2 regions of the Alteromonas sp. DYW1 genome follow, and region 2 is predicted to be linked to the other one. Evidence: predicted binding sites of a transcription regulator. Region 2 holds the regulator's gene; the other holds the start of a gene.
What was found. The regulator sigma-54, encoded in region 2, starts transcription at its own class of promoters, with help from an activator protein. The targets are predictions, from matches to a motif close to GTTGGCACGNNNNTNGNNT.

Region 1: a site for sigma-54 is predicted at 13,450-13,468, ahead of AC121Z_RS04605 (BON domain-containing protein). Genes of this name have one in related genera too.

Annotation. Positions count from the first base shown of each region.
Region 1 is NZ_CM186038.1:1,029,950-1,045,127, forward strand. It holds gene AC121Z_RS04545 (hypothetical protein) at 1-388, shown strand, start outside; gene AC121Z_RS04550 (DUF2878 domain-containing protein) at 377-913, opposite strand; gene AC121Z_RS04555 (diacylglycerol kinase family protein) at 1,010-2,659, shown strand; gene gdhA (NADP-specific glutamate dehydrogenase) at 2,662-4,011, shown strand; gene AC121Z_RS04565 (hemerythrin domain-containing protein) at 4,164-4,601, shown strand; gene AC121Z_RS04570 (HVA1 family protein) at 4,606-4,824, shown strand; gene AC121Z_RS04575 (DUF2254 domain-containing protein) at 4,893-6,215, shown strand; gene AC121Z_RS04580 (CC0125/CC1285 family lipoprotein) at 6,219-6,761, shown strand; gene AC121Z_RS04585 (mechanosensitive ion channel family protein) at 6,767-7,687, shown strand; gene AC121Z_RS04590 (efflux RND transporter periplasmic adaptor subunit) at 7,869-8,981, shown strand; gene AC121Z_RS04595 (efflux RND transporter permease subunit) at 8,994-12,086, shown strand; gene AC121Z_RS04600 (CerR family C-terminal domain-containing protein) at 12,083-12,751, shown strand; gene AC121Z_RS04605 (BON domain-containing protein) at 12,825-13,415, opposite strand; gene AC121Z_RS04610 (glutathionylspermidine synthase family protein) at 13,663-14,853, opposite strand; gene AC121Z_RS04615 (DUF1190 domain-containing protein) at 14,855-15,178, opposite strand, start outside.
Region 2 is NZ_CM186038.1:711,895-727,072, forward strand. It holds gene kdsC (3-deoxy-manno-octulosonate-8-phosphatase KdsC) at 1-130, shown strand, start outside; gene lptC (LPS export ABC transporter periplasmic protein LptC) at 127-699, shown strand; gene lptA (lipopolysaccharide transport periplasmic protein LptA) at 701-1,300, shown strand; gene lptB (LPS export ABC transporter ATP-binding protein) at 1,300-2,025, shown strand; gene AC121Z_RS03275 (RNA polymerase factor sigma-54) at 2,097-3,578, shown strand; gene hpf (ribosome hibernation promoting factor) at 3,606-3,893, shown strand; gene ptsN (PTS IIA-like nitrogen regulatory protein PtsN) at 3,938-4,381, shown strand; gene rapZ (RNase adapter RapZ) at 4,419-5,264, shown strand; gene AC121Z_RS03295 (HPr family phosphocarrier protein) at 5,273-5,548, shown strand; gene AC121Z_RS03300 (sensor histidine kinase) at 5,710-8,967, shown strand; gene AC121Z_RS03305 (FAD-dependent oxidoreductase) at 9,017-10,432, opposite strand; gene gltB (glutamate synthase large subunit) at 10,451-14,917, opposite strand.

The DNA.
Region 1 (15,178 bases), 320 kb from region 2:
CGCGCCGAATGATCAAAAGTTTAGTCGCAAAGTAGAAGGTAAGAGCAAACCGATTGGCCAAAACATGCTAGCCCAACATTTAATGTGGGGGGCAATTGGTTTGTTAGTCGGTATGTTGGTCGCCATGCTGCTAATTACATACGGGCCTGCATTTACCCAGCAGAACCCGATATTTACTTTTATCGCATTGGTTAGCCCAGGTTTGTTTGTCGGGCTCTTTGTCTCGGCACTGTTTTCCTTGCGCCCAAATCATGACGTTATGAATGAACAGTTGCGTGCCGCAGCAGCAAATGATCAGTGGTCTGTCGTGGTTCATCTAAATGATAAAGTCGCACGAAAAGAGGTTATTTCAGTGATTGAAAAAAACGAGCCTCATTCAATCATTTAATTGCTGTAGATGTCGGTTAACCCATTGCAAAATAAAACCGACAACAGCCCAGGCGCCTGCAAGTATGACGTAGCTTTCGAGGGTGGGAAGTGGGAATGTAACTGCTCCCAACCGCTCGCCGGCGAGATAACTAAACGGGGCGATGGCAGCGCAAAATAGCGGAAATAAGCGTTGACGTTTGAATAGGTAATGTAGGCTATGCGTCAACGTCGCACCAAAGCCTGCCCATAATACCACTAACCATATAGGGATAAAGCCGAGCATGAAGTTATTTTCGCTAAAGTGGAACAGACCCACGTACGTCAGTAATGAGTCACAGGTCCAGCCAATCAATACGGTAGTGCCAACAATAAGCACCTCCTGTTTACGTTCAGAGCACCACATAACATGTGCAATTAGCAATCCCAGCGGCAATAAAATAAGTGTGTCTCGTCCTAATACACAGGTGATCCAGAGAACCTGGAAGCCGGCTGCATTGATTATCAAAACTGCCGTGCGCCGATTGAACTGCACTTTAAACACCATTTTTGCGTATCCATCTCATGTTATTCGTTACGCTGAGAGCACAATAACGGATTGTTTAGTGCCAATCTCAAAGCACACTGGATGCAGGAGAAAGCTATGAAAATGATCAAATACTACGCGCTGTTAAGTCTTGTATTTATGTGGGCGGCTTATGAGGTAGACAATCTGTATGTCGCTTTGCCCTTGATGTGGTGTGCATTATCGCTGGCTATCGTCACGGTCGCCTATGTATTCTCTATTCCTAGTATCTTTAGAAAGCGTGATAATGGAAAAATCCCACTTTTCACTCGCTGGCTGTTCTATCCTTTTTTGTTGGGCGCAAATTTGTACAATGGGGTCGCGAGAAAACGCGACAAGGTACCTGCGTTGCAACAGATAACCGATGACGTTTACCTTGCCTGCCGGTTATTCCCATCTGACATTGATAGCCTAAAGAGCGAGGGGATAACGGCAATTTTAGATGTAACTGCCGAATTTGATGGCCTAGATTGGAGTTCAGAGAATGCCAATTTAAGGTATTTAAATATTCCTGTCCTGGACCATCTCACGCCGAATGAAAAGCAGTTAGTACGAGCGATTAATTGGATCAATACAGAAGTTCGAACACAGGGAAAAGTGGTTGTGCACTGTGCGTTGGGACGGGGCCGTTCAGTCTTTGTGACCGCGGCTTACTTACTCAGCCAAGATCCCGCTTTGTCAGTGGATGAAGTGATGCAACAGATCCAATCAACGCGCAGTACAGCGCGGTTAAATAAGAATCAAAAAAAGGCATTGGAACAAGTTCGCCACGCAGGGCGGCTAAACCTCGCTCAACAGGCGGCAATTATAGCGAATCCAGTGTCGGGTGGCGGAAAGTGGCTGACGGCGCAGGATGAAATAAAGGATCGTCTGTCTAGTAAGTATGAACTCACCATTTATGAAACGCGTGAAGACTGTTCGGCGCAGCAGTTGGCAAAAACCGCATTAAGCAAAAATTTTGATTTGATTGTTGCCTGTGGTGGTGATGGAACGCTCGCCGAGGTGGCGGATGCGCTGGCAGGTAGCAAACAAGTTATGGGGGTTATTCCCCTGGGCACCGCGAACGCACTTAGCATGGTTCTTCTTGGCTCTACTAGCAAAGTTTCACCTGTGGCTAGTGCATGTGATGCGATACTGGCTGGAAAAACCCAACGTATCGATACGGCAACCTGTAATGACCGCCGTTTTCTATTAGTGTGTGGGATCGGCGTCGAGGCGAGTATGATTCGACAGGCCGACCGAGCTGAAAAAGACGACAAAGGTCAAGTGGCTTATCTGCAATATTTTGCGCACGCGATGCTCGACGCTAAACCAATAGAGCTGGCGATAACACTCGATGGAGGTGCTAGGCATAAGCTGCTTACCAAGAGCCTTATCATCGCCAATGCCGCCCCGCCTTCAACGGTTTTGGCGCAGGGAGGAGGTAACCCCAACGCAGTCGACGGGATGCTTGATGTTAACTGGTTTAAGCATCCCTCGACGCTGACTGCGGATTTAGATTCTTTAATGAAGCTTACCATGAGTGGTTTATTGGACGGGCAATTCAGTGATGCTATCGAGTTTCATCAGAGCAAAAAAATCGTAATTGAGAGCGAACAACCAATTGATTACGTGCTCGACGGAGAGGTGTTCCGAGAAGATCAGATGACGCTCGAGTGCGAACCCCAGTCACTCACCATTATTTGTGACCTCACACGCCCTGCAATTACGCCGACAAATAAGGAGTAAACATGGCACAGCAATCTTACTTTGATGCGTTTATCGAACACACTGCACAACAAAACCCACACCAACCTGAGTTTATCCAAGCCGTCACGGATATAGCGAAGGATGTAGTACCCATTGTTAATGCGCATGAAGTTTATAAGGCGCAACGAGTACTGTATCAACTTGCCGTACCTGACCGCGTAATAGCCTTTAAGGTTATCTGGGAGGACGACAATGGTGGTGTGCAAATAAACCGTGGCTGGCGTGTGCAACAATCTAATGTGTTAGGGCCCTATAAAGGTGGATTACGTTTTCACCCTACAGTGAATGAGTCGATACTGAAGTTTTTAGCATTTGAACAGTGCTTCAAGAATGCATTGACCGGGCTATCGCTCGGTGGTGCCAAAGGCGGCAGCGATTTTAATCCTAAGGGGCGGAGTAATGCGGAAGTCATGCGCTTCTGTAAAGCCTTTATGAGCGAGCTTTACCGACATGTAGGCCCACAGACTGACGTTCCTGCCGGTGATATTAATGTGGGACAGCGCGAGATTGGATTCTTATTTGGCCAATATCGACGCTTGTCCAATGAATTTGTCGGTACCATCACCGGTAAAGATTTGGCCTTTGGGGGAAGTCACGTGCGTCTTGAGGCAACCGGCTATGGCGTGGTGTTCTTTCTTGAGTGCATGCTGGCTGAGCAGGATAAGAAGTTGGCTAATATGACAGTAAATGTTTCAGGGGCTGGGAATGTTGCCCTATACGCTGCGCAAAAAGCCATCGCTAGTGGTGCGCTGGTACAAACGTTATCAAACAGCAAGGGGACGTTATATGCTGACAAAGGCTTGGATGCTGCGAACATTCAGACACTACTAGATAACAGTGACGGAGATAATCCACTGCTGCAACTTGCAGAATCCGGAGTGGGTGAATGGTTAGCAAAACAGAAGCCATGGCAATTCACCTGTGATGTTGCGCTGCCATGTGCGACGCAAAATGAGGTCGATGAAAAAGACATTCAGCAATTACTTGATAATGGACTGATATATTTAGTCGAAGGTGCTAATATGCCGTTGACAGCGGACGCCGAGCGACTCGTGCGTGCCTCAGAGGTTTTGTATGCGCCAGGCAAGGCATCCAATGCTGGCGGCGTCGCAATGTCGGGTTTTGAGATGGGGCAAAATGCGCAATTTCATCAATTGTCTTTTGCAGAATTAGAAGGGAAGCTAAAGGCCGTAATGGCGCATATTCATAAACAATGTATGAGTGATGGCATGCCCTCCAGTCTAAATGACAAAACCATTGATTATGTACGTGGCGCTAATGTCGCAGGATTTCGTCGCCTCGCAGATGCCATCGTTGCCCAAGGTTATTGAGCAAAATACTCAGTGTAGCCTGTAAAAACTACAGGCCATATTCACTCCTTGACTTCTAATGTAAAATAAAGCTAGTTAAATCAACAATATGCGGGCATGGAGTGCTGGCATAAATCTCGCAGGTACTTAAGTAATTTGAACTAGGAGGTACTATGCAAATTTTTGAAGCAATCCGTCAAGATCATGAACGTCAGCGTCTATTACTGAAAATTTTGGTCCAAACCAGTGGTGCGACAGAAGCGCGTAAGGATTACTTTGACGTCTTAAAAAAAGAGTTGAAGCAACATGAAATTGCCGAAGAACGCTATTTCTACAAACCGCTAATGGACGACGATAAAACCATTGCAGCGTCGCGCCACGGTATTGCTGAACACCACGAAATAGACGAGTTAATCGAGTCACTAGACGAAACAGACATGAGTAGTCCGGTGTGGTTAAAAACGTTCAAGCAGTTAAAGGAAAAAGTCGAGCATCATTTAAATGAGGAAGAAAAAGAATTTTTCCAAAAAGCAGGCCGAGTACTGAACGAATCGGAGAAGGAAGCGCTGGCCGAAGAATATCGTGCAGAAATGGAGCCGATTAGGTCTTAAGTATATGCGCCACTATGCAATTAACACTAAAGTTAAATGGCCATGGGGCAATGGTAGCGGCGAAGGTTACATTCGCCGTAAATACACCAAACGGGTCACCAAGGTGCTAAACGGCGCTGAGGTGACGCGTGATGCTGATAAACACTATCCCGCCTACCTAATAGAACATACAGACGGTTCACTGGTATTAAAGGCTGCATCGGAGATTTGTAAAGCGGGTTAGTGGGTTTGAGTATGAGTTAGCTTTACGCAAATCATCAACGTGAGTGAGTAAATATAGAGGATTTTCTTATGCTGGGTTACTGGAAGCCAAAACTGGCAAAGTGGTTCGATGCAGCTTACACCAGCTTTTGGTTCATCCCCCTGATCTGCTTGCTTATCTCTTTTGTTTTGCTGGGGGTGACACATTGGTTGGATTCGTTTTTGCCGACTCATTCTGATTGGCCACTTGCAGTACTTTATGAGATTGAGGCAGAGGGTGCTCGAACAGTTTTAGCAACTATCGCCAGTGCAATCATTACTGTGACTAGTATCGCATTTTCTATGATTGTTGTTACGTTGACCTTAGCTTCATCACAGTTTGGACCGCGCTTGCTGCGGACGTTCATGCAGAACCAAAAGACCAAGCTGTCGTTGGGGATTTTCCTTGCTACATTTGCTTACTGCTTAGCGCTAATTCGCTTTGTAAATGCAAGTGAAGTCGCACCTTTTATTCCTGGTTTGGGTATCAGCGTGGCCTTATTTTTAGCAGCTATCTGTGTATTCACCCTAGTATTTCTCATTCACCATGTTGCCACCTCAATTCAAGCTGACAATGTGATAGAGCAATGCTGGCACACGTTGGCTTGCGACCTTCATAATATGTTTCCGTATCTGAGTCAGCCGCAGGCATCATCCTCTCAACCCGTCGATTGGGGCGCCTGTACCCACAGTCAAGCGTTGCTGGCAAAAGACGATGGGTATATTCAGCTTATTCAAACAGAGTCTTTAATGTCTGCACTGCAGCATGCAGATGCAGGCTTGGAGTTAACGGTTAAACCTGGTACGTACGTGGTTAAAGGCGAAGTCATTGGTACTGTTCGCAGTGCAGAAAAGTGTGACCTAGCACACACTTTGCATCGGTATATCTTGATTGGTCGAACGCGTACACCGTTACAGGACCCCGAGTTTGCGATAATGCAAATGGTTGAGCTAGCGTTACGGGCACTCTCACCGGGCATCAACGACCCACTGACCGCAATAACTTGTTTGCACCGACTCAGTAGCGCCATGTGTTTATTAAGTCATTGTGAGTTTCCGCACGCAGTTATTAAAGATGCTGATGATATTGTGCGTGTACAGCGCAAAGTTATTGACTTCGAAGGCGCTGTAGCCAGTGCCTGCGACCAGATCCGACAGGCGTGTTTAGAGCATCCAAGTGTGGTTATTGCCATGCTTGAGAGCTTATCTACGGTTGCAATGCAATGCAGTAATCAACAGCAAAAAGCCATTGTTTTCCAGCAAGGCGACCACCTGTTCCAACAAGTTCAGTCTAGAACCATGCATGCAGCAGATAAAAACGATATAGCAGATCGCTATGCGGCATTATGTCGCGCTGCGAATCAGGAGGAATAACTTATGAAATTTTGTCAGGTAAGTGAGAGTATGGTTTTCGTTTGTTGTTTGGGGCTAATGTTCGCTCTCGGCTGTGCGCGGAACGTTCAGCCCTCAGCCGTGACTCCTACAGCACCGCCGCAGGGTTTAAGTGCAATACAACTGACTAACAATACCCATAGAATTACTTACGCCACGACACGAACCGCTGCACAGGAAAGTATTTATCAGCAAATGCTTGAGCATGCTGCAGAAATTGCTGTTGAGCGTGGCTACGACGCGTTTGTTGTGTTGGATACTGACACGCTCCAAGTGGACAACCCAGAGAAAACGACCGTTATTTCGATAAATCGCCAAGTACCATCAGATTTGCAATGCAACATGTCGGGTTGCCAGCCAGTCGCACAGCCTTTATCAAGTGTTACTGACGGGCAAAAGACACAATATAAAAAGCAACCTCAAGTGCTCATTTATTCACTACTCGCGCGTTTAGGGCAGGCAAAGCAGTTGGCCAGCGCAGAGGTTGAGTTCATCGACGTCGTCGAATTAATTGCTGACACGGAATAGCGCATATGGATATCACCGCATTTGACCGATTTTGGTCATTAATTCAGGAAAAACTTCAGACGTGGGCAGAGCTTGGGATCAAGCACTTACCGAATATCGCCGTTGCAATTATTATCGCCATTATTTTCGGGCTACTCTCGCGGATTATAGGTAGGGTTGTGCAGCAGCTGCTGCGACGGAGTATTGAATCGCGCCAAATCGCGGACTTATTCACCGCGATTACTAAGGTCGCCGTGGTCATTGTTGGTTTATTCATCGCATTAGAGTTTGTGGGGTTAACTGGCACGGTTACATCGTTGTTGGCCGGTGCTGGGATCGTTGGCTTGGCCATCGGTTTCGCATTTCAAGATATGACCGAAAACTTAATTGCAGGGATCGCGATGGGTATTCGTAAGCCATTTCAAATTGATGATGTTATTGAAGCTGATGGTGTATTCGGGAAGGTACGTGCCATCAATCTGCGTAATACCTTGGTTGAGACCTTCTTTGGTCAAGTTGAGATTGTTCCCAATAAGATCCTATTCCGCAATATTCTCACTAATTACTCAAAGCGCGGGATCCGCCGTTTAGAAATCCCGGTGGGAATTTCCTATGCTGATGATATAGAGCACGCGGCTGAAGTGATCACTCTAGCAATTAATCAACTAGACTTTGTTAGTAAGCAGGATGAGACAGCGGTTTATGCGACTGGATTCGGTGCGAGCAGTATCGACCTAGTGGTTTGGTTCTGGCTGGAATATCCGGGGGATGAGAGCTACATGCACGCGCGTCATCAAGCGATCGTAACCATTAATCGTGTCCTTAAAGAGCACGATATACTGATCCCGTTCCCCATCAGGACGCTCGATTTTGGTGCCAAAGGCGGAGAAAAACTAACTAGTATAGTTAGTCAGTACCGAGCGTCGACAAGTGCTTCTGCCGAATAAGACAGGCGTTCTGCATAACCGAGTTTGGGAAAATTTCACACAGTTTTAGTCAGGTAGTTTGCTTTGCTGGTAGAAGCCTCATAACGAAACGGTTACAGATATAATCAACCGATTAAATCAAATGATTTAATCGGTTGATTATATCTGTTATGATGCTCGTCAATTGACATTGGAGAACCACATGAACTATCGCCAAATTGCTACTTTCTCAAGTGTGCTTGTGCTTCTATTGGGCTGTTCTCAAGCACCGCAACACGAGCCTATCATTCGTTCCGTTCTCGCCTATCAGCCAATGAACTCGACACAGCAAGTGTCGCGTACCTTGTCAGGTGTATTGCAACCGGTTGATCAGAGCGTGCTGAGTTTTGAGATCCCCGGGGTAGTAGATAGTGTTCAAGTTAATTTAGGTGAAACGTTTGCCCGTGGTGATGTACTCGCTCAGATTGAAGATAAAGTGTTCGAACTCGCGGTGCAGCAGCAACAAGGTCAATTATCTGAAGCAAAAGCGCGTTTGACTGAGGCTGAATTAGACTTTAAACGAAAACAACAGTTAGTCAGTTCTGGCGCTGTATCCCAAGCTGAGGTTGATCTCGCCGCATCACGGTTTCAATCAGTCGCGGATCAAGTGCGTGTCGCTCAAACACGCCTAGAAATTGCTCAAGAGGACCTTGCCGATACTCAATTAATAGCGCCCTATGCGGGCAGCGTAGCACAACGTCATGTCGAGCCTTCACAGCAGATTTCGCCGAATGTGCCAGTGTTGACTATTCAAGGGTCTGATGCTTTAGAAGTGGCAGTATTAGTGCCCGAATCAATGATCAACCAAGTGCAAAAGGGGGATCATGTGCAAGTCAATGTTTTGCTTAATCAGCAACGTCAGTCATTAAGCGGTATTGTCTTTGAGAAGGGTAAACAGGCACAACGAGCTAATGCATTCCCAGTTACGATCGCGCTAAGTGATGAGACTCTCGGGCAATCCCTGCAACCGGGTATGTCTGCTGAAGTTGAGTTTTCGCTGAAGGATTTAACAATCCCAGAGGACGCTTTACAAGCCCCCTTATCTGCCATTGCAGCTGACTCTAATAATAGTCATTACGTACTAGCGATTGAGCGGACATCGGGCAAAACTAGGGTGCGGCAGGTGGCGGTTGACGTGAAGAGTATGCGTGACGATATGGCGATTTTTACCCCACGTGAACCGATCGCGCAGATCGTGCGTGTTGGTTTGGATTTTTTGCATGATGGACAGCAAGTGCACATCACCGATGCTTATCCGCAAACTATTAATCAATAGAATTTGGCGTCAATGATGAATATTTCTCAGTTAGGCTTACGTTATAACCGGCTCTTAATTGCGGTGGTTGTCGCGCTGATGTTATTTGGCGTGTTTAGTTATTTTAATTTGCCGGCCCAAGAAGATCCCAAGATTACTGTTCGTGAAGCGGTTGTAACCACTCAGTTGGAGGGGTTTCCAGCACAACGGGTTGAATTACTGATCACCAAAACGCTAGAAGAGGCCATCCAGAATTTGCCAGAAGTGAAAGAGATACGCTCTGTGTCTCTCGTTGGTCAATCGATAATTCATGTGCAAATTGAAGATCGATACACTGAGCTGGATCAGATATGGGATGATTTACGTCAAGAGATTGATTTAGTAGTCAATCAATTACCCCAAGGTGCTTCAGCCCCTCGCATCAATGATAGTTTTGGTGATGTGGCGATCTTAACCGTTGCTATGACGGCTAGTGAGGGGATCAGCTGGGGGGAGCAGTTTGACGTTGCTCAGCACGTGCGAGATTTTTTGTTTACCCTTGAAGGTACTAAACGGGTTGACATTTTAGGTGTTCAACCTGAGCAAATGGTGATTGAAGTTACCAACTCGAAGCTCGCTCAGCTAGGCATTGCGCCGAATTTGATCTTACAAGCCTTACAGCAACAAAACATCATTAGTCCTGGTGGGGCTATCGATGCCAATGGGACTAATTTGACTCTGCAACCCACGGGTAATTACAGTACCATTAAAGATATAGAAGATACTTTAATCGTGGTACCTGGGTTGGAGCAGTCTATTCAGCTCAAAGACATTGCCAAGGTAGCGCGAAAACAGGTTGATCCGCCAGTTCGCACTGCATTCTATCGGGGCCAGCCCGCCGTCGTTTTTGCGATTGCGAAGAACGATAATGCGGATGTATTGAGCTACACCCCAAAAGTAGAGGCATTACTTGCTGATTTGCAGGCGTCGATCCCAGCGGGCTTTACTTTGGACACCATAACGCGCCAAGCGGATGTGGTTGAAGCTGCGGTAAATGGGGTCAGTCTTAATGTCATTCAAACATTAAGTATTGTGTCAGCAGTGGTGATCCTGTTTCTCGGGTTGCGTACGGGATTGATCGTTGGCTCCATCGTGCCTTCGGTGATCTTGGTCACTATGTCGGTCATGGCATTCAGTGGAATGGCATTGGAACGCATGTCACTGGCAACCCTGATTATCGCCCTTGGGGTATTAGTGGATAACGGCATCGTGGTGGCTGAAGACTTTAAGCGCCGTTTAGAAGACGGTGAAAGTCGCGAGCAAGCCCTCGCAGAAGCGGGCAGAACGTTAGCAATCCCGTTGTTAACCTCCTCCTTAACGACCATTCTGGTATTTTTACCATTAATGCTCGCGGAGAGTGCATCTGGCGAGTATACCCGCTCAGTTTCTCTTGTGATTTTGATTTCGTTGTTGGTCAGTTGGTTCTTATCTTTAACCGTAACTCCACTGCTATGCTATCACTTCGTCAAAATTAAAAGTGAGCAAGACGTTAGTGCTATACGCCGCAGAATAGATGCTGTTTTTGAGCAATTAAATCCGGCTTATGAGAAAATTTTGAGCATAATATTGCGCTTCCGAGGACTATTTTTGGTTGGCATGTTTGGTTTATTTATCCTCGGCGGCTATGCGTTATCACTGGTCCCTGTGAAGTTTTTTCCAGACTCGGATCGCTCTCAAGTTCTTATTTACTTAGATCTGCCGGCCGGTAGTTCGATGCGCGAAACCACTAGTGTGATGCAACGTGTGATGGAAGATTTAGATGATAAGGAGCGCTTCCCGCATATTCAGCAACAAGTCGCTTATGGTGGCTTTGGTGGGCCGCGGTTTGTTCTCTCTTTGACCCCCATTGATACCGAACCACACAAAGCATTTTTTATGCTAGATGTTGGCGACCGCCGACATGCTCAGCCTACTATCGATGCATTACGCGAGATGTTTGCCCAGCAGTATCCAGAGGCCATGGCAAAGGTTACCAAAATGTTTTTGGGTCCGTCTGACTCCAGTAAGATCGAGCTACAAATTAAGGGGCCAGATGCGGAATATTTGTTTGATACTGCACGTCAAATTGAACAGCTTATCAGCGAAATAGACGGGATATATGACATTCGTAATAATTGGGAAAACCGCGTTACGCAAATCCGTATTAATGTCAATCAGCAGCAAGCGCGCCGTGCAGGAGTGAGTTCCCAAGATATTGCACAGTCGCTGCAAAGTTACTTTAGCGGTCTAGTGGTTAGTGAATTTCGGGAGGGGGATGATATTCTGCCGATCATTATACGCGCGCCTGAATCTGAGCGTTTTAATCTCGATCGTTTGGCCACAGCTACTGTTTTTTCCTCAGGCTTGGAACGCAACATTCCGTTAATGCAGGTGGCGACGCTGGATTATGAAACAGGATTCGCCCGGATTGCGCGGGAAAACATGTTTCGAACCGTGACGATTGAAGCCAAAAACGCGCTGATGAATGCAGAAGATATGGTGCCTCTGCTGGAGCAAAAAATCACGACTATCCGTGCCGCTTTACCTTTCGGTTACACTATTGAATATGATGGTGTTATCCAGGATTCGAAGGACTCTCAGGCGTCTTTGAATAAGAATTTGCCATTATGTGTCGCGATTATTCTGGTGCTTCTGATTGGTCAGTTTAAGTCGTTTCGTAGAACCTTGATTATTGTTACCACAATTCCACTAATAATCATTGGCGCGGCAATCGGTTTGCACGTCCTGCAAGGTAATTTTGGCTTTATGGTGATCTTAGGACTCTACGCGTTAGCGGGCATTATTATCAATAATGCAATAGTTTTGATTGACCGGATTGATAGCGAAATTGCCGAATTAGACGATGCAACGCAAAAAGAGCAACGCTTTGACGCGATTATCAGTGCCAGCGTGCGACGATTACGCCCGATTATCATGTCAACGGCAACGACCATCTTAGGTTTAATGCCGCTAATTGTCGGCCAAGATGCTCTGTTTTATGCCATGTCCGGTGCAATCGCATTTGGTTTGGCGGTCGGCACCTTGTTAACCTTAGGGGTTGTGCCTGTGCTCTACAGCTTAATGTTTAAAATTGAGAAGTATGTATGATTATTCCTCCCTCTGTGATTGGGTCTGACATTCTGACTAGCCAAACTGCGGTTGCATTATTGGAAGCCGGCATTGACCAATTCGGACAGTTTGGATTAAAGGCGACAACGCGACATGTTGCGGAACAAGCAAACGCGAATATCGCCTCTATTCCATACTACTTTCGCAGCAAACGCGGGCTCTATGATGCTTGCATGCACTATATTGTTGATAATATTTGGCAAGAAATTGGTCCACCTTTGGCGCACGCAATAGAGCAAGTTGACACGCTAGAACCGCAACAAGCCGAAATGGTTTTTCTTAGCTTGATTGATTCATTCTGTGAGTTGTTTCTGCAGGGAGATGACAACATTCGTTGGTCACAATTTATAATGCGCGAGCACGCCACGCCAACTTCGGCATACGATATTTTCTATCAGCGTTATTACTGTCATGCACAAGCACTAAAGCATCAGCTTTGGGCTTTATGCACCGGTCAGGCTGCGGATAGTGACCGAGTTAAGATCCAATGCCATGCGGTATTTGGTCAGGTTTTGGCGTTTTTAGTTGCACGAGAGTCATTGTTGCGAGGGTTGCAGATTAAGCAAATTGAATCCCAGCATATCGCTTTGATTAGGGATGTAGTAAAGGCCCAGGTGCGTGCCATCATTCGCAATGCACAATAAAAAAAGAGCGCAACAGCGCTCTTTTTAGTTTTGCTTACGGGTTAGCCAATTCAAGCAGCGCTAGCCCAAAACGTTATGATTCTGCTTCTTCGATGGCAATCTCAGCTGAGACGGAACGGACATCGGCGGCATTCTCTGCAATTTGGATCACTAGGTCTTTCTCAGCGGATGAATCCACTGTGCCCTTCAGCATGACTTTACCGTCGTTCACATCCACATCGATATCGGTACCTGAAATGTCGGTATCAAATAACAGACGCGTTTTGATAACGGTTGCGATTTTAGCATCCGTTAAACCCTGCATCGAGCCATCGTTCGACGTTTCTTTTTCTGGTGCTACAACCACAAGCTGATTGTCTACTTCCTCGACTCCGTCGATGCCGTTAACGAGTTCTTCGGCAAGTTTCATATCGACAGAACTATCTACTTTACCTGTCAGTGTTACTACACCATCTTTTACGTCGGTATTAATATCGAACGAATTTAGATTGCCGTTAAATAGCAAAGTCGCCTCTGCTTTTCCGTCAATCCAAGCATCCATTGCAGTATCCTGCCATGCATTGGTAGTACTTGAGTCTTTGTCCATGGCTGAATTGTGGTGATTAGCCTGTGCAGCAACAGTGAATAAACCAGCAATTGACAATGCAAGTAATGTGCGTTTCATAATTTTTTCCTCCGTTAAAAATTCACAGAGAATGATGCGATTACTATGCCAATGGTTAAGCGTTTGAATTTAAAAGATAAAGTTGATTTCTATAAGCGTTAAAAAGGTTGTTAGGTAACAACTTTACAATGCAGACTGAAAAATTTACCCGGTGTTACTTTTAGATAACAGACGCAACAATAAGTCGTTCAATTGCACGGACCGGAGAGCCAAACGAGCGTAGTTAGGCTGTTTAGGGCGCTGCGGATCACCCCAAAATAACATGCGGCATGTAGCGCGACAGGTCTTGCGTAATGGGTGACGTATCCTCACGCACTGAGATACCAGCAGGTTGGTCATTCACCAGCCAGGAACCAACCAAAGTATAGTTATCGCCATAGCGCGGCAGTGCATGGTGGGCCTGCATAATAAAACCTTCTTCACCGTAGGGACCGTCAGTACTGAGCAGTGATGCGTTCCCTTCAATAACACTGATGTTTGCACCTTCGCGCGAGAATATTGGCTTTTTCACCCAGCGAGATTGCTTCTCTGCAGGGCTTAGCTGTTGCCAATCTGCACTGAAATACGCTGGCAATAAGTTGGGATGATTAGGGTAAAGCTGCCAAAGCAGTGGTAAAAGTGCTTTATTGGAGAGTATGGATTTCCACAGCGGCTCGACCCACCGTGTTTTCGCTTGTATTAGTGAGGCCGCAAACTCTTCGCGCAGCATAAATTCCCATGGGTAGAGTTTGAAGCAACAATCTATCGCAGCATCGTCTAAATCGGAGAAAATCGGTTCGCCGGCATGATCCTCTGCAAGTCCAATGTCTTCGATATAGACAAAGCTATTATCCAGTCCGGCATCGCTGGCACAGTCCTGCAAATATTGTACGGTACCACGATCTTCAGCGGTATCTTTGCAGCAACTAAAATGCATATGTTCACATTGATAATAGTGAGCAATAATACGCAGTTGCTGGATCAGGCGCTCTTGTAGTGAGTTGAACTGATCACACCGGCGGGGCAGTCTGCCTGTTTGTACATTGTCCTCTAACCACAGCCACTGCCAAAAACCGGATTCATATAGCGATGTAGGTGTATCCGCATTATTTTCGAGCAATTTTGCTGGACTTTTCCCATCGTAAACCAGATCTAATCTGGAGTAGAGCGAGGGCTGTTTGATAGCCCAAGAATCACGTACCGCATCCCAAAAGTTCTCGGGGATCTGGAATTTGCGTAACCATTCATCATCACTGACCACAGTGTCAACAGCAGCTAAGCACATTTGGTGTAGCTGCGCTGTCGGATCTTCTATGTCCGTTTCAATTTGCGCAAGGGTAAACTGGTAATAGGCGCTTTCGTCCCAATAGGGTTCGCCATACATGGTATGGAAATGAAAGCCAAACTCAGCAGCGCGCTGGCGCCAATGGGGGCGCTCAGCGATTGGAATGCGTAGCAAATTAGCCGCCCCAGCTGCCTTTACGCGAGGAACTTCCCCAACTGGATTTAGCCCTTACGGTGCTACCAAAACCTCCACGCTTAATGGTACGCGAAACAGTAGGCTTTTTCTCAAAGGTAGACTCGCGCACGCGATAGCGATTAGTGCGAATATCACCATCAAATACGTAACCATCGGCCATTGCCCAACGGCCTCGAAATGGCGAATAACGCGAGAAAGAGGTATACATCGGCTGGGTGTAATAGCGTTTCTTTGGCGACAGCAATTCGCTGACCATGTAGCCCGCCATAAAAGGCATAAAAAATGAACCCTGATTGGTATCCAC
Region 2 (15,178 bases):
TCCACTAGTTACCCAGCAAGCGCGCTGGACAACATCTGCTCGCGGTGGTTTTGGCGCGGTGCGAGAAGTTTGCGATGTGCTCTTGCAAATTCATGGACAACTGGATAATTTTACCGGAGCTAGCGTGTGAATCGGCTTGGATATAGTATCTCGGCGTTGTTTATCCTTGCCCTAGCTACCTACATCCCAACGTGGTTAAAGGAAGATTCAGTGACCACGGTAGAAAATGAAGAAGACGCTTATAAACCGACCTATCAAGCAAAAAACTTACGCAGTGCAATCTACGATGAATCGGGTAAGCTTAGCCACCGCATATTTGCCCAACAAATGGAGCACTTCGAACAGCTTGGTTTTGTTTACTTTAAGCAACCACAATATACCATTTACATGGACGATGAGGATACGCCCTGGCAGGTAACGGCTGAAGAAGGCACCTTGTATGACGACAATCGCATTCAACTTGAACGAAATGTGACCATTCGGAGTCTGAATGACGAGGAATTCGTAAAAACTATTGCAACGGAGTTCCTTCAAATAGACTTAACGACTAAAATAATGACATCTGATCAAGCAGTCACCATCATTGGTGAGGATTACCAAATACAGAGCGATGGATTGAATGCGGATCTCACGAATAAGACTTATGAATTACAACAGCATGTCCAGACTGTATATTCACCCACGAACAAGGCCCTCTAGTATGCTGCGTAACCTTTTTAATAGCATTAGTCAGACCCCGATTTTTACAGCCGTTTATCGTAGTATTTTGATTCTCGGCTACGGCGTGTTTGCTACATTCGTGTGGGCAGGGCAGTCTGACTTTAGTCAACCAATCAAAGTGGATGCAAAAAGCCAGTTTGTCGATGGTAAAAATAAAACCTCTATTTTTAAGGATGATGTTCATATTACCCAGGGGTCGATGGAAATTCATGCGGATGAGGTTGAAGTTATTGCCACAGAAGGTGAAGGTCGCGAAATATTTATCGCACGTGGGCGCCCCGCAATGTACGCGCAAAATATGGATGATGGCAGTCGAGTAACGGCGCAGGCGAATTCAATTACTTATGCTGTATCGTCACGCGCCATTACCTTAGATGGTTCAGCACAGTTGGTGCGCGACAGCAGTATGGTACAAGGTGATTTGATCCAATTTGATATGGAGAAAGAGCAGCTACTTGCGCAAAGCAATGATAACGATGAAGAGCGCCGGGTTACCACCGTATTTCGCCCAGAAACGTTTAAAGATCTGCAAGACGACGAGCCAGAAGAAGAGCAACCGCAACAGGAAGAGCCGCGATAATGGCTACGCTGATCGCGCAGAACTTAGCGAAATCTTATAAGTCCAGACAAGTTGTTAGAGACGTTAGTCTCAGCGTTGATAGCGGTCAAATCGTCGGCCTGCTGGGGCCTAACGGTGCCGGTAAAACAACCACGTTTTATATGATTGTGGGGCTAGTGCCATTGGATCATGGGCGGATTTATATTGACCAATCTGAACTCACTTTGTTGCCCATGCATGAGCGGGCGCGTCAAGGTATCGGCTATTTACCGCAAGAAGCATCGATTTTCCGTAAATTAACGGTGCTCGAAAATATCATGGCTATTTTGCAGACTCGCAAAGAATTAACCACTATTCAGCGGGAGCAAGAGGCAGATGCATTGCTCGACGAATTTAATATTAATCATATTCGCAACAGTCTTGGAATGAGCTTGTCGGGGGGGGAGAGACGCCGAGTTGAAATTGCCAGAGCTCTGGCCGCCAACCCACAATTTATCTTGCTTGATGAACCGTTTGCTGGAGTTGATCCTATCTCGGTCAACGACATTAAAAAAATTATTCAGCACCTGTGCGAGCGCGGTATCGGTGTTTTGATAACTGACCATAACGTCCGTGAAACCCTTGATGTTTGTGAGAAAGCGTACATTGTTAGTCATGGAGAGTTAATCGCTGCAGGTACGGCAGACGAGGTTTTAGCAAATCAAAAAGTGAGAGATGTATACCTCGGCGAGCAATTCAGGCTATAGTTAACCTAACGATAATAATTTGTGCAAAGCAGAGTTCGTCAACACATGGTGTGGGAAGTAAAGAGCAATAAATGAAGCCCTCGTTACAGCTTAAATTCAGTCAACAACTTACGATGACGCCGCAGTTGCAGCAAGCAATCAAACTGCTGCAGTTATCGACGCTCGACTTACAAACCGAAATCCAAGAGGCGCTTGATTCTAATCCATTACTCGAGTTAGAAGAGGTTCACGAGCCAGACAGCAACAGTGATCTGCAGACCAATAGTAAGGAAAAGGAAGAGCCAACGGCGAATTCCAGTGATGATTCACTTGAAAGTGGTGATGCGCTTGAAAAGGCCGATTTGCCGGATGAGTTGCCCATCGATAGTACTTGGGATGAATACTACAGTGCTTCATCGGCACCAGCACCAATGTCTTCAAGTAGTGATGATGACCAGGTTTTTCAGGGGGAAACCACCGACAATATACAGGACCATTTGCTGTGGCAGATGGACTTGACTCCTTTTAGCGAAGTCGATCGCGCCATCGCCATTGCAATCATCGATTCGATTGACGAATCAGGTTATTTAACCTGCACAGTTGAAGATATTCTCGCCAGTGTGAATGATGACGTAACGGACGAGCAGGTTGAAGAAGATGAAGTCTTGTGTGTGCTGAAACGCATTCAAATGTTTGATCCTATCGGCTCTGGCTCTCGCACACCGCAGGAATGCTTGTTAGTCCAACTTAACCAGTTTGCGCCTGACACTCCTTGGGTAGCAGAAGCCAAGCAAATTCTCATCGAATTTTCTGATCTGTTAAGCAGTAAAGACTATCGAACTTTGATGCGCAAAAGCAGACTAAAGGAAGAAGAGCTAAGAGAGGCACTACGCTTATTGCAAACGCTTAATCCGCGTCCAGGCAGTGCGCTGATTACGAAGGAGCCAGAATACGTTATTCCGGATGTATCAGTCAGTAAGAAAAATGGTCGCTGGAATGTCGAGCTAAATCCAGACAGTTTGCCTAAACTAAGTATAAACCAGCAATATGCTGCCATGAGTCGCAACGCGCGCAACAGCAGCGATTCGCAATTTATTCGTTCGCATATGCAAGAAGCTAAGTGGTTCATAAAGAGTTTAGAAAGCCGCAATGAAACATTATTAAAGGTGGCTAACTGTATCGTGCAGCAGCAAATTGGCTTTTTTGAGCATGGGCCAGAAATGATGAAACCCATGGTGTTAAATGACGTGGCTGAAATGGTAGATATGCATGAGTCAACCATTTCACGGGTAACAACGCAAAAATATATGCACACCCCGCGCGGCATTTTTGAACTGAAATACTTTTTTTCTAGTCACGTTGCGACTGACGGGGGTGGCGAATGCTCCTCTACGGCGATACGTGCATTAATTAAGAAGCTGGTGGCAGCCGAAAAACCGAGCAAGCCACTGAGTGATAGCAAGATTGCTCAATTGTTGGCGGACCAAGGTATACAAGTGGCCCGTCGGACAATAGCAAAATACCGTGAATCGCTCGCGATTCCCCCGTCCAATCAACGTAAGAGTTTACTCTAATAGCTCGAACAAGAAGGAAGACGATATATGCAAATTAACTTAACTGGTCACCACGTTGATATTACCGATTCGCTCCGCAATTACGTCGACACCAAATTTTCAAAGTTGGAACGACATTTTGACCATATTTCCAACGTGCACGTGATATTAAATGTGGAAAAGTTAAATCAAAAGGCTGAAGCAACTGTGCATCTGAGTGGTGCGGAGATATTTGCATCATCGGAAGATACTGATATGTATGCAGCGATTGATAGCATGATAGATAAGCTTGATCGTCAGGTTATCCGGCATAAGGAAAAGCTGAAAAAGCATTAAAGCGGTCCTCTCCATCTTGGAGATTTGGAGTTTTTTAATAAACCATGAACCTACAAACAATATTAAGCACGAACCGCACGCAATGTGCGGTTCAGTGTAATAGCAAAAAACGAATTCTAGAAATCATTAGCCAACTCGCTGCGGACAATAATCCCGATATTGACCAAGATAAAGTTCTCGCTGCTCTCATGCAACGTGAACGCATGGGAAGCACTGGAATCGGCAATGGTATTGCTATCCCACATGGTCGCTTGTTGGGCTTGAGTAACGTTATGGCAATCGTAGTAACCAGTGAGCCTGCAATCGATTTTGACGCTATCGACGATAAACCCGTCGATATTTTCTTTGCTATTCTGGTGCCAGAAGATCAAGCTGACGGCCATTTGCAAACGTTGGCGAGCGTTGCTGGGAAGTTAGCAGACAAAGATCGGGTTAAATTAATCCGCAAAGCGCAAACAAGTGATGAAATCCTGCAAGCTTTGGCCTAATCTGTACACATTAATCTAAGGGAATTGATACGTTCACATGAAACTTATTATTGTCAGCGGTCGCAGTGGCTCAGGGAAATCAATTGCGCTACGTGCACTGGAAGATTTAGGTTACTATTGTGTTGATAATATACCCGTCAATCTACTCCCCACCCTGACACATGCCGTGGTCGATGAGTATGACCTTGTCGCGGTAAGCATTGATGTTCGCAACTTGCCAAAAGATCCCAATGAACTTGTAGAAATTCTTAATTATCTCCCTGACGCATGGGACATGAACGTCATCTATTTAGACGCCAGCGATGATGAGCTAGTTAAACGCTTCAGTGAAACCCGACGTTTACATCCACTGTCAAAGGAAAATCGTTCACTCTCAGACGCCATCATTGCCGAAAAACAGTTACTTGCTCCAATTGCTGAACGCGCTGATCTCTATCTGGACACTGACAAACTATCCGTCCATCAGCTAGCTGAATTGATCCGTGAGCGAGTGTTGGGAAAAAAGAGTTCTCGTTTGGTTTTGGTCTTCGAGAGTTTTGGCTTCAAATATGGTATTCCCAAAGATGCCGATTACGTTTTCGATGCCCGGTTTTTACCTAACCCCCATTGGGAGCCCGATCTTAAACACCTAACGGGCTTAGATTCACCGGTTGAACAGTTTTTAGGTTCGCAGCCGATTGTCACCAAATTTGTTTGGCAGATCCAGAACCTTATTTCGACGTGGTTACCGCATTTAGAGCGCAATAATCGTAGCTATGTGACAGTTGCGATTGGTTGTACTGGTGGTCAACATCGTTCGGTGTACGTAACTGAATGCTTAGCGCGGACCTTTCAAGATATTCATCCTGATGTGCAGATCCGCCATCGTGAGCTGAATCGGTAGAGGGATTTATGGCGCGTATTGAAGAGACTGTAACCATCGTCAACAAGTTAGGTTTGCATGCCCGCGCGGCGACTCAATTGGTGACCCTTGCGAATCAGTTCGACGCAACTATCACGCTTAATAAGGATGACAAAAGTGCGGATGCAAGTAGCGTACTTGGTTTAATGATGTTGGAAAGTCACCAAGGGGAATCCGTCAATATTATTTGTGAGGGGAGCGATGCCGATCAAGCATTTGCTGCAGTTAAGCAACTTATTGATGGTAAGTTTAATGAAGATGAGTAGTAACTCGCGGTAATTACTGATTAATTTACCCTCCTAACTTTGCTACTTTTGTTGATCTTGAACTATTCTTGTTCCTATGAGGTTCGGCGCTCCAATGGATTTGACCATGCGCAGTTTTAGGTTAGGTCATACAAAACTTTGGGGGCGTAGTCGTTCATTTAATGTTTGCCACTTTTAAGCTCGTTGCATTGTTCCGGCGTTTTTTTCTACTTAGCTTTTGTATTCTAGCTTGTTCGCTCAGCTTGACCGCTGCAGCGAAGCAGTTTTTCTTCGATGTGGATCGTTATTCGGTTAAATCCGGGCTGCCTGACAGCACTGTGTTCAGTATTGCCCGCGACCAACAAGGTTATCTTTGGCTAGGCACTCCGAACGGGCTTGCCCGATTTAATGGGCGAGTTTTTGATAATTTTTCAGCGGCGAACCCTCAAGGAACAGAGGTCGCTTCGCGTAATAACAGTAATATATTTATTGATAGTCAGCAGCGTCTGTGGGTCGGTACTTGGGGCCAAGGGGTGTTTGTTTATGATCAGCAGTTACGCCTGCAATTGCATTTATCTGACCAAGCATCTGAGGCCTTCAGACTTAATAGCAATTTAGTCCAAACCTTCTTTGAAGATTCGTCAGGCAATGTGTGGGTCGGTACCAATGGCGGTGGCGTGTCAGTTTTCCTACAAGAGACAAACCGCATTCAAACCTTTATGCACAGTGACAGCGACTCTCGTAGCCTCAGTCACAATCGTGTATGGCATATTACTCAAGACTCGGATGGATCCATATGGATTGCTACTGGCGCTGGGTTAGACCGCATTCAAACAGATAGTTTCAGCGTTATTCCCTTAAATAATTTGGTTGCACAGGACAGCCTACTGTTTCAACAGCGTATTCGACGCTTGTTGGTAACATCCGCTGGAGATATGTGGGTAGGTACCGAAAATGGTATTTGTAAGATGGCAAGTACCCGAGATAGTTGTATTACCATTAGCGGGTTTAATGCCGAAAATATCACCGATGTGCGCATAACTGCATTGATCGAGGGAGCTCAAGACCAATTATGGATCGGCACGTTATCCGGTTTGTACCTATATGACACGGCAGCGCAAGATTTTATTCCGTTAGTCAACGGGCAGCGGTTAGCGATACTTCCGCATGATGATATTAGAGACATTGTGTATGATACTAATGGTGTGCTGTGGATAGCATCGCGCCCATCAGGATTAATTAAAGTTAGCTTTATCGGTGACTCTATCACCGGTTTCACTGCTTATCAGGATGCACAGGGAGGCACCGCTGATATTGGGCGCGTACACGCGCTACTCGAAGATTCGTTGCAACAAGTGTGGATAGGATCGACTCAAGGCCTACTGCGACTTGACCGCGGCACGGATATCCCGCAAGTCGTTGACCCGGATATCGGGCTCGTGATTGCCATCATAGAAGATCAGCAAGGAGACTTGTGGGTTGGTAGTAATAAAGGTTTGTTCAGGAAACGCAGTCGAGAGAACGAATTTGTTAATATGCAGTCGTTGTTTCCCGATGCACAAAATTATTTAGTCGAATCATTATTACAATCTTCTGACGGGCTAGTATGGATAGGAACGTCCCATAATGGTCTTTTTGTCTATGATGGAAAGGAAATTAAACGTGTTGACCTGAGTGCGCTGTTGCCGCAATTTATGCAAGCAGCAATCGCTGCAATCGCCGAAGACCGACATCAGTTTATTAACGTTGCGGTTTTGGGGTACGGCGTTTTGCGCTTTCGTTTAGATAGCGAGCGACGACTAATTTTTCAGGCAGGCGATGAGGGGGACTTAAGTAGCAATAACATTGTTGATATGATCCGAGACACTCAGAACACTCTCTGGGTTGCAACCGATAATAAGCTCAATCAGCTTGATGATATATCCAACACCTTTCAATATTTCCCACAAGATCGCCGGATCCAAAATCTGGCGCTCAAAAAGGTATTAGCTGATGTAAATAACGCCATTTGGTTCAGCACTGCTAATGGTATCTATCAATTGAATCCACAACGCACTCAGCTCGAGCATTTCACTACCGATAATGGGCTGCATGGGGACCAATTTGTGATCAAGTCAGGTTTTGCAAGTGCCAATGGCGACTTATATTTTGGTGGGACGACAGGTTTCTCGAGGATCCGGACTGCATCTCTGCAAACTAAAATAGTCCCTTCTAGGATCACGATCAGTCACGTTTTTGTCGATGAAAAGGACGTTTTGTTTGCCTCTCAATTGGGGGCGCAAAAGCATGAGTATAAACATTCGACCAAAGATATAACATTCCAATTTGCAGACTTGAATTTACTTTCTAACATTGTCGCAAGCTACTCTTTTCGCTTGCTTGGACATAAAGACGAATGGTCAGTCCCGGCTGAACAATTCAGCGTTAGTTATGCCGGTCTGGGACCTGGCGAATATGAATTTCAAGTCATTAGTACAGGCAAAGGTATTCAACCTGCGCAGATGGCAAACTTCCGCTTCAGTATTCTAGCACCTTGGTGGCAAACCCCCGCGGCAATTGCTTCTTATGTGTTACTCGCTGTATTGTTTTTTGCTGCGTGGAGCCGTTGGCGAATGGCGACACTGAAGGCGAGCAACGAACATCTTGAGCAAGAGATTAAAAAGCGCAGTGAAGCGTTAGTAAACGCAGAAACCCAGCTCATAGAATCGGAAAAGAATGCATCTTTAACCTCTTTGGTGGTAGGCGTTGCGCATGAAATAAATACGCCGGTCGGCATTGCGGTAACGGCTTCATCCTTAATCCACGATGATGCGCAAAAGCTATTAAGCAAATTTTCCGCAAATAAAGTGACCCGGTCTGATTTTGAGAAAACGCTGCATAGTATTACCGAAGGATCAGCATTGATTGCTTCGAATTTAGAAAAAGCTAACCATTTAGTGCACAGCTTTAAAAATTTATCGACCGATCAAATTTCGCAAACCAAGCGAACAATCGATTTAAAATCATACCTATATGAAGTAATGGTAAACTTAGGGCCAACGTTAGAGCGCGCGAAGGTAAGTTGGCAGCTTGATTGTCCTGATGGTATTCGGCTAGACACATACCCCGGTGCGATAGCCCAGCTCATTACTCAACTAACGCTCAATGCTATCGAACACGCGTTTAATTCGACGCCGTCACCACGGATATCGATTGATGTGTCCATACAAGCCAATAAAGCGCGTTTACTGTTTAGTGATAATGGCTGTGGCGTAAGCGATGAGATCAAGGAAAAGATATTCAAGCCGTTTTTTACCACTCGACGCCAAGCGGGTAACGTTGGGCTCGGCTTACAAATTGTTGCTAATATCGTTACCATTCGTTTGGGTGGAACAATATCCATCAGCGATAATTCGCCATCGGGGACAACCTTTATCTGTGAGTTTGTAAGGGAGTCTTAAGAATCCATGCAGCAAAGCGCCAGAGCATTGGCGCATTGCTGTAGATGCGCTAAACGCCGATGTAGTCGAGGATCCCTTCCGCGGCTTTGCGACCTTCATCGATAGCGGTGACGACTAAATCACTACCACGTACCATATCGCCCCCCGAGAATACCTTAGGATTAGAGGTTTGGAACGCAAATGTACCCTGCGCAGGCGCGCGTACCCGGCCTTTCTCATCAAGAATAATGCCGAAATCAGCAAACCAGCTTGCAGGACTCGGTTGAAAACCAAACGCAATGATAACTGCATCGGCCTCGAGGATATGTTCTGACCCAGCGACTTCAACCGGTCTGCGTCGCCCTTGCGCGTCAGGTGGGCCCATTTCTGTGCGGACCAGCTTAACGCCAACCGTGTTGCCATTTTCATCTACAGCAATATCCAGCGGCTGCAGATTAAATTGAAATTCAACGCCTTCCTCTTTTGCGTTGACAACCTCTCGGCGTGAACCCGGCATGCTTTCTTCATCACGGCGATAAGCACAGGTAACACTGGCCGCACCCTGACGGATAGAGGTTCGCACACAGTCCATGGTGGTATCACCACCACCGAGAACGACCACACGCTTGCCTTGCATGTTAATAAACTCGTCTGGCGACTTTTCAAACCCCATCAAGCGATTGATATTCGCAATGAGAAAAGGTAGTGCTTTGTATACCCCCGGGGCTTCTTCATTAGTAAAGCCACCTTCCATTGCTTTATAGGTCCCCATGCCAAGGAAAACAGCATCATATTCATCTAATAATTGTTGAAATGGAATGTCTTTACCAATCTCAGTATTAAGCACAAATTCAACGCCCATCTCAGTAAAGATCTCGCGACGAAGCTTTACTACGTCTTTCTCGAGTTTAAAAGATGGAATGCCGAATGTAAGTAAACCGCCAATCTCTTGGTATTTGTCAAACACCACCGGTTTGACCCCATTTCTAACTAGAATATCTGCACATGCGAGCCCTGCAGGACCTGCGCCAACGACTGCGACCTTTTTGTCAGTCCAGGTAACACCAGACATATCCGGTCGCCAGCCCATCTTAAAAGCAGTATCGGTGATGTACTTCTCGATACTGCCGATAGTGACGGCGCCAAAATCATCATTGAGCGTACATGCTCCTTCACACAAGCGATCTTGTGGGCACACTCGGCCACATACCTCAGGAAGACTATTGGTTTTATGCGAGAGCTCAGCAGCCTCTAGAATACGCCCTTCATTCGCTAAACTAAGCCATTGCGGAATATAATTATGAACTGGACACTTCCACTCACAATAAGGATTACCACAATCTAAACAGCGATCAGCCTGACCTTCAGTTTGCGACTGCGTCAACGGTTGATAGATCTCACCGAAATCTTCTTTGCGCACTAAGATGGGCTTTTTCGGCGGATCAATTCTTTCAACATCTACAAATTGATAAACGTTCTTGGCCATTACTAATACTTCCTCACACTACTGCGCTTGCAACTGAAGTTCTGACGTAGAGCGGCTAATGTGCCCTAGTAGATTCTTCACATCACTGGTTTTCGGTTTGATGAGTCGGAACTTTGCGACCTCATCGCTGAAATGGGTCAGTAAATGCAGCGCATGATCACTGCCTGTCTCCTCGTAGTGCTGATCAATCAAGCCACGTAAGTGCTCAGTTAATATACCTTTTTGTTCGACTGGCAATATCTCTACCAATTCTGGATTAACGCGTGCAGCAATATCATCATTAGCATCATACAAATAAGCAAAGCCACCGGTCATACCGGCACCGAAGTTAACTCCAATACTACCAAGAACAGCAACGATCCCGCCCGTCATATACTCACAGCCGTTATCACCTATCCCTTCCACGACTGCGATGGCACCGGAATTACGTACCGCAAATCGCTCACCCGCACGTCCGGCTGCAAATAACTTACCGCCAGTAGCACCGTACAAACAGGTATTGCCCATGATGGCACTGTGATGCGGGTTGAACTGAATTCCACGCGGTGGATGAATAACAATCTTACCACCGGCCATACCTTTGCCCACGTAATCGTTGGCGTCGCCAATCAAATGCAGATGTACGCCGCCAGCATTCCACACCCCGAAACTCTGGCCTGAAGTACCACGTAGGGTGATCTTAATCGGACTGTCATCAAGCCCCTCGTTACCATGTACTTTAGCAATAGCGCCAGACAAGGTCGCGCCAACACTGCGATCGGTATTGCGAACGGCATACTCTAGATTTACGCCATTGCCAGTCGCAATGGCTGTTTCACAGTCGCGCATGATTTGCTGATTAAGAAGACCTTTATCGAGCGGCGCATTGGTGGTTTCTGAGCAGAATAGGCGCGTATGTTCGCCGGCTGCTGGCTTGTCCAATAATGGCTGCAGATCTAACTTAGTTTGCTTGGCAGTTTGGCCATCTAAGACTTTTAGAAACTCGGTTCTACCGATCACATCGTCAAGGCGGCGCACGCCAAGTGAAGCAAGGATTTCGCGAACTTCCTGAGCAACGAACTTAAAGTAGTTCATAACCATCTCTGGCAGGCCGATAAAATAGTTGTCACGCAGTTTTTCATCTTGCGTTGCAACGCCAGTTGCACAGTTATTTAGGTGGCAGATACGTAAGTATTTACAGCCTAGTGCAACCATTGGTCCGGTACCAAAACCGAAGCTTTCAGCACCTAAGATGGCACCTTTAACCACGTCAAGGCCGGTTTTTAATCCACCGTCAGTCTGCACACGCACTTTGTGCCGCAAGCCATTTTCCACAAGGGCTTGTTGCGTTTCAGACAAACCCAGCTCAAATGGACTGCCAGCATATTTTACTGATGTTAACGGACTTGCGCCGGTACCGCCGTCATAACCTGAAATCGTGATCAAATCGGCATACGCTTTGGCAACCCCAGTCGCAATGGTGCCCACGCCCGGTTCCGAGACCAGTTTCACCGAAATAAGCGCGGCTGGATTAACTTGTTTTAAATCAAAGATCAGTTGGGCTAAATCTTCGATCGAATAGATATCGTGATGCGGTGGTGGTGAGATTAAGGTTACACCGGGCACCGAGTAACGTAACTCAGCGATGTATTTATTGACCTTATCACCAGGTAACTGCCCGCCTTCGCCCGGTTTAGCTCCTTGGGCTACTTTGATCTGAATAACATTAGCGTTGACCAAATAGTGGGGGGTTACGCCAAAACGACCAGAAGCCACTTGTTTGATTTTAGAATTGCGTTCAGTGTTGAAACGTGCGGGATCTTCACCACCTTCGCCTGAATTTGAATTGCCGCCTAGTCGGTTCATGGCTATCGCGAGCGCCTCATGTGCCTCGGGGCTCAGTGCACCAATTGACATGGCGGCACTGTCAAAACGCGGGAACAAATGTTCGGCAGATTCTACTTCAGCGATGTCAATTGGCTCAAGTGAACTGGTTAAACCTAATAAGTCGCGCAAATGGGCAGGGGCACGGTGATTTACTAGGTCGGCGTAAACTTTATAGTCGTCGTATGAACCTGTTTTGACGGCTTTTTGTAAACTCTGCACAACATCTGGATTGTATGCATGATATTCACCATCATGAACATATTTCAGCAGCCCACCATGTGCTAGCTTTTTACGCTTCAGCCAAGCAACGCGTGCGAGATTTAAGGTGTCTTGCTCGAAATCATCGAAGCTGGCCCCTTGGATGCGACTGGTAACCCCTTTAAAACATAAGTCCATTACACTGCGATTAATACCCACAGCTTCGAATAACTTGGCGCTGCGATAACTGGCAATGGTGCTGATCCCCATTTTTGACATTATCTTGTAGAGACCTTTGTTGATCCCCTTACGATAGTTCAACACCGCATCGAGCACAGGAATATCGAATTCTTTATGCTCTGCCATTTGTTCAATCGTTTCATAGGCTAAGAATGGATAGATCGCTGTCGCCCCTAACCCAATTAATACGGCAAAGTGATGCGGGTCGCGCACGCTGCCGGTCTCAACCACTATATTAGCGTCGCAACGTAACTGCTTCGCAACCAACCGTTGATGTACTGCACCTACTGCCATGGCTGCCGGGATTGGAATGCGGTTTGGCTTAATATGCCGGTCTGACAAAATCACGAAAGCGGCGTGCTTCTGTTTCACCAGGTATTCAACTTCGCCACAAATACGTTCAATTGCTTTCTTGAGGCCTTCGTCCGGGGCATAGTTAAGGTCGACAACTTCGGAATAATAGTTATCCGGATTGAATTCTCTCAGCTGCTTTAAATCGGTGTACATTAATACTGGCGATTCAAATAGCACTCGGTCAGCATAACCACTGGTTTCACTGAATACGTTTTGTTCGCGTCCTATGCAGGTGGCCAGTGACATAACGTGGTTTTCGCGCAATGAATCAATCGGAGGATTGGTCACCTGGGCAAATTGCTGACGAAAATAGTCATAGAGAGTGCGTTGGCGCGATGACATGACCGCCATTGGGGTGTCATCCCCCATGGACCCCACCGCTTCTTGCCCATCTTTAGCTAAAACTTTGATAATTTGCTGGATTTCTTCATAACTGTAATTAAACAGCTTGTGATAGGTCGCAATGACATCATCATCAAATACACGCTTACCAATCAACCCCGAGTCCATCTGCTCAATCGGCGTGAGTCGGCGAATATGCTTAGTTAACCATTCTTGATAGGGATGACGACTCTTTAGATCATCATCAATTTCAGCAGAACGCATGATTTTTCCGGTATAAGTATCTACCGCCAGCATCTCACCCGGACCAACTCGACCTTTTTCGAGCACTGATTCCGGTGCATAGTCCCAAATCCCGACCTCTGAAGCGAGCGTGATAAACCCGTCATCGGTGATCACATAACGTGCAGGACGCAAACCATTGCGATCCAAATTACAGGCTACGTGACGCCCATTGGTCAGAACAATACCTGCAGGCCCATCCCAGGGTTCCATGTGCATAGAATTAAATTCATAAAAAGCACGTAATTCTGGATCCATGGTTTTGTTGTTTTGGTAGGCCGGAGGCACCAGGAGTCGCATCGCTCGGAATAGATCCATACCGCCCGCGAGAAACAGCTCCAACATATTATCCAACGAACTCGAATCGGAACCTTCGGTATTCACAAATGGGGCTGCATCTTTTAAATCTGGGATCAGTGGCGTGGCAAACTTTGCGGTCCGTGCCATGGCCCAATCACGGTTGCCTTTTATGGTATTAATTTCTCCATTATGGGCAAGAAATCTAAAGGGTTGCGCCAATGGCCATTTGGGCAAGGTATTTGTTGAAAAGCGCTGGTGGAATACACAGATCGCACTTGCCATGCGAGGATCTGCCAGATCTAAATAGAATTTAGGCAAATCGCAGGGCATCACAAGCCCTTTATAAATGGTTACTAAGGCAGATAAACAGGCAACATAAAAATCAGGATCATCCGTCAACTGCTTCTCTACTCGTCGCCGGATCATGAACAAGCGCCGTTCTAAATCTCTCTTACGCCAGCCTGGGGGAGCGTTAACAAACACTTGTTCAATTTGCGGTACACCGGTTTTTGCTAGCTCACCCAACACGCTGTGGTCAACGGGAACCTGGCGCCAGCCAGCGACAGCCAGTGTTTCTTTGGTTAATTCTTGTTCTATAACCGCGCGAGCTCGTTCGCGACGCTCATCGTTTTGGCTAAAAAAGATAGTTCCGACACCGTATTTCTTGCTTAAACGCCAGCCATTGTCATCGGCTACGGCCTGAAAGAATGAGTCGGGCTTTTGTAATAAGAGTCCGCAACCATCTCCGGTTTTACCATCGGCAGCAATCCCACCACGATGTTGCATGCGGTCCAGCCCTTCAATAGCTGTGGATATCAAACGGTGACTAGCCTCGCCCTGTACATGGGCGATCAGGCCAAATCCACAGTTATCCCGTGAGTCAGCAGGATTATATAAACTCATTCCAAAACTCCTATTGCTTTTCTTAGCGTGCTAACTGCAACGTTAAGAGGGCAGATCTAGCAGACGTTAATATGCACGCTGACCTAACATAGACCACCCTTCGGCTATGTCTGAACTGCGTGTGTGTAATGCATAACTGTCGTTGTACTTGTGAGGATACAGGCCCTATTGAACCGCATTTTTATTCATTTTTATTTATTGCGGATGGAACAAAATACCCGTGTCCAGCGGGAAAATCAATTGGAGATTCCTTGTTCTTTC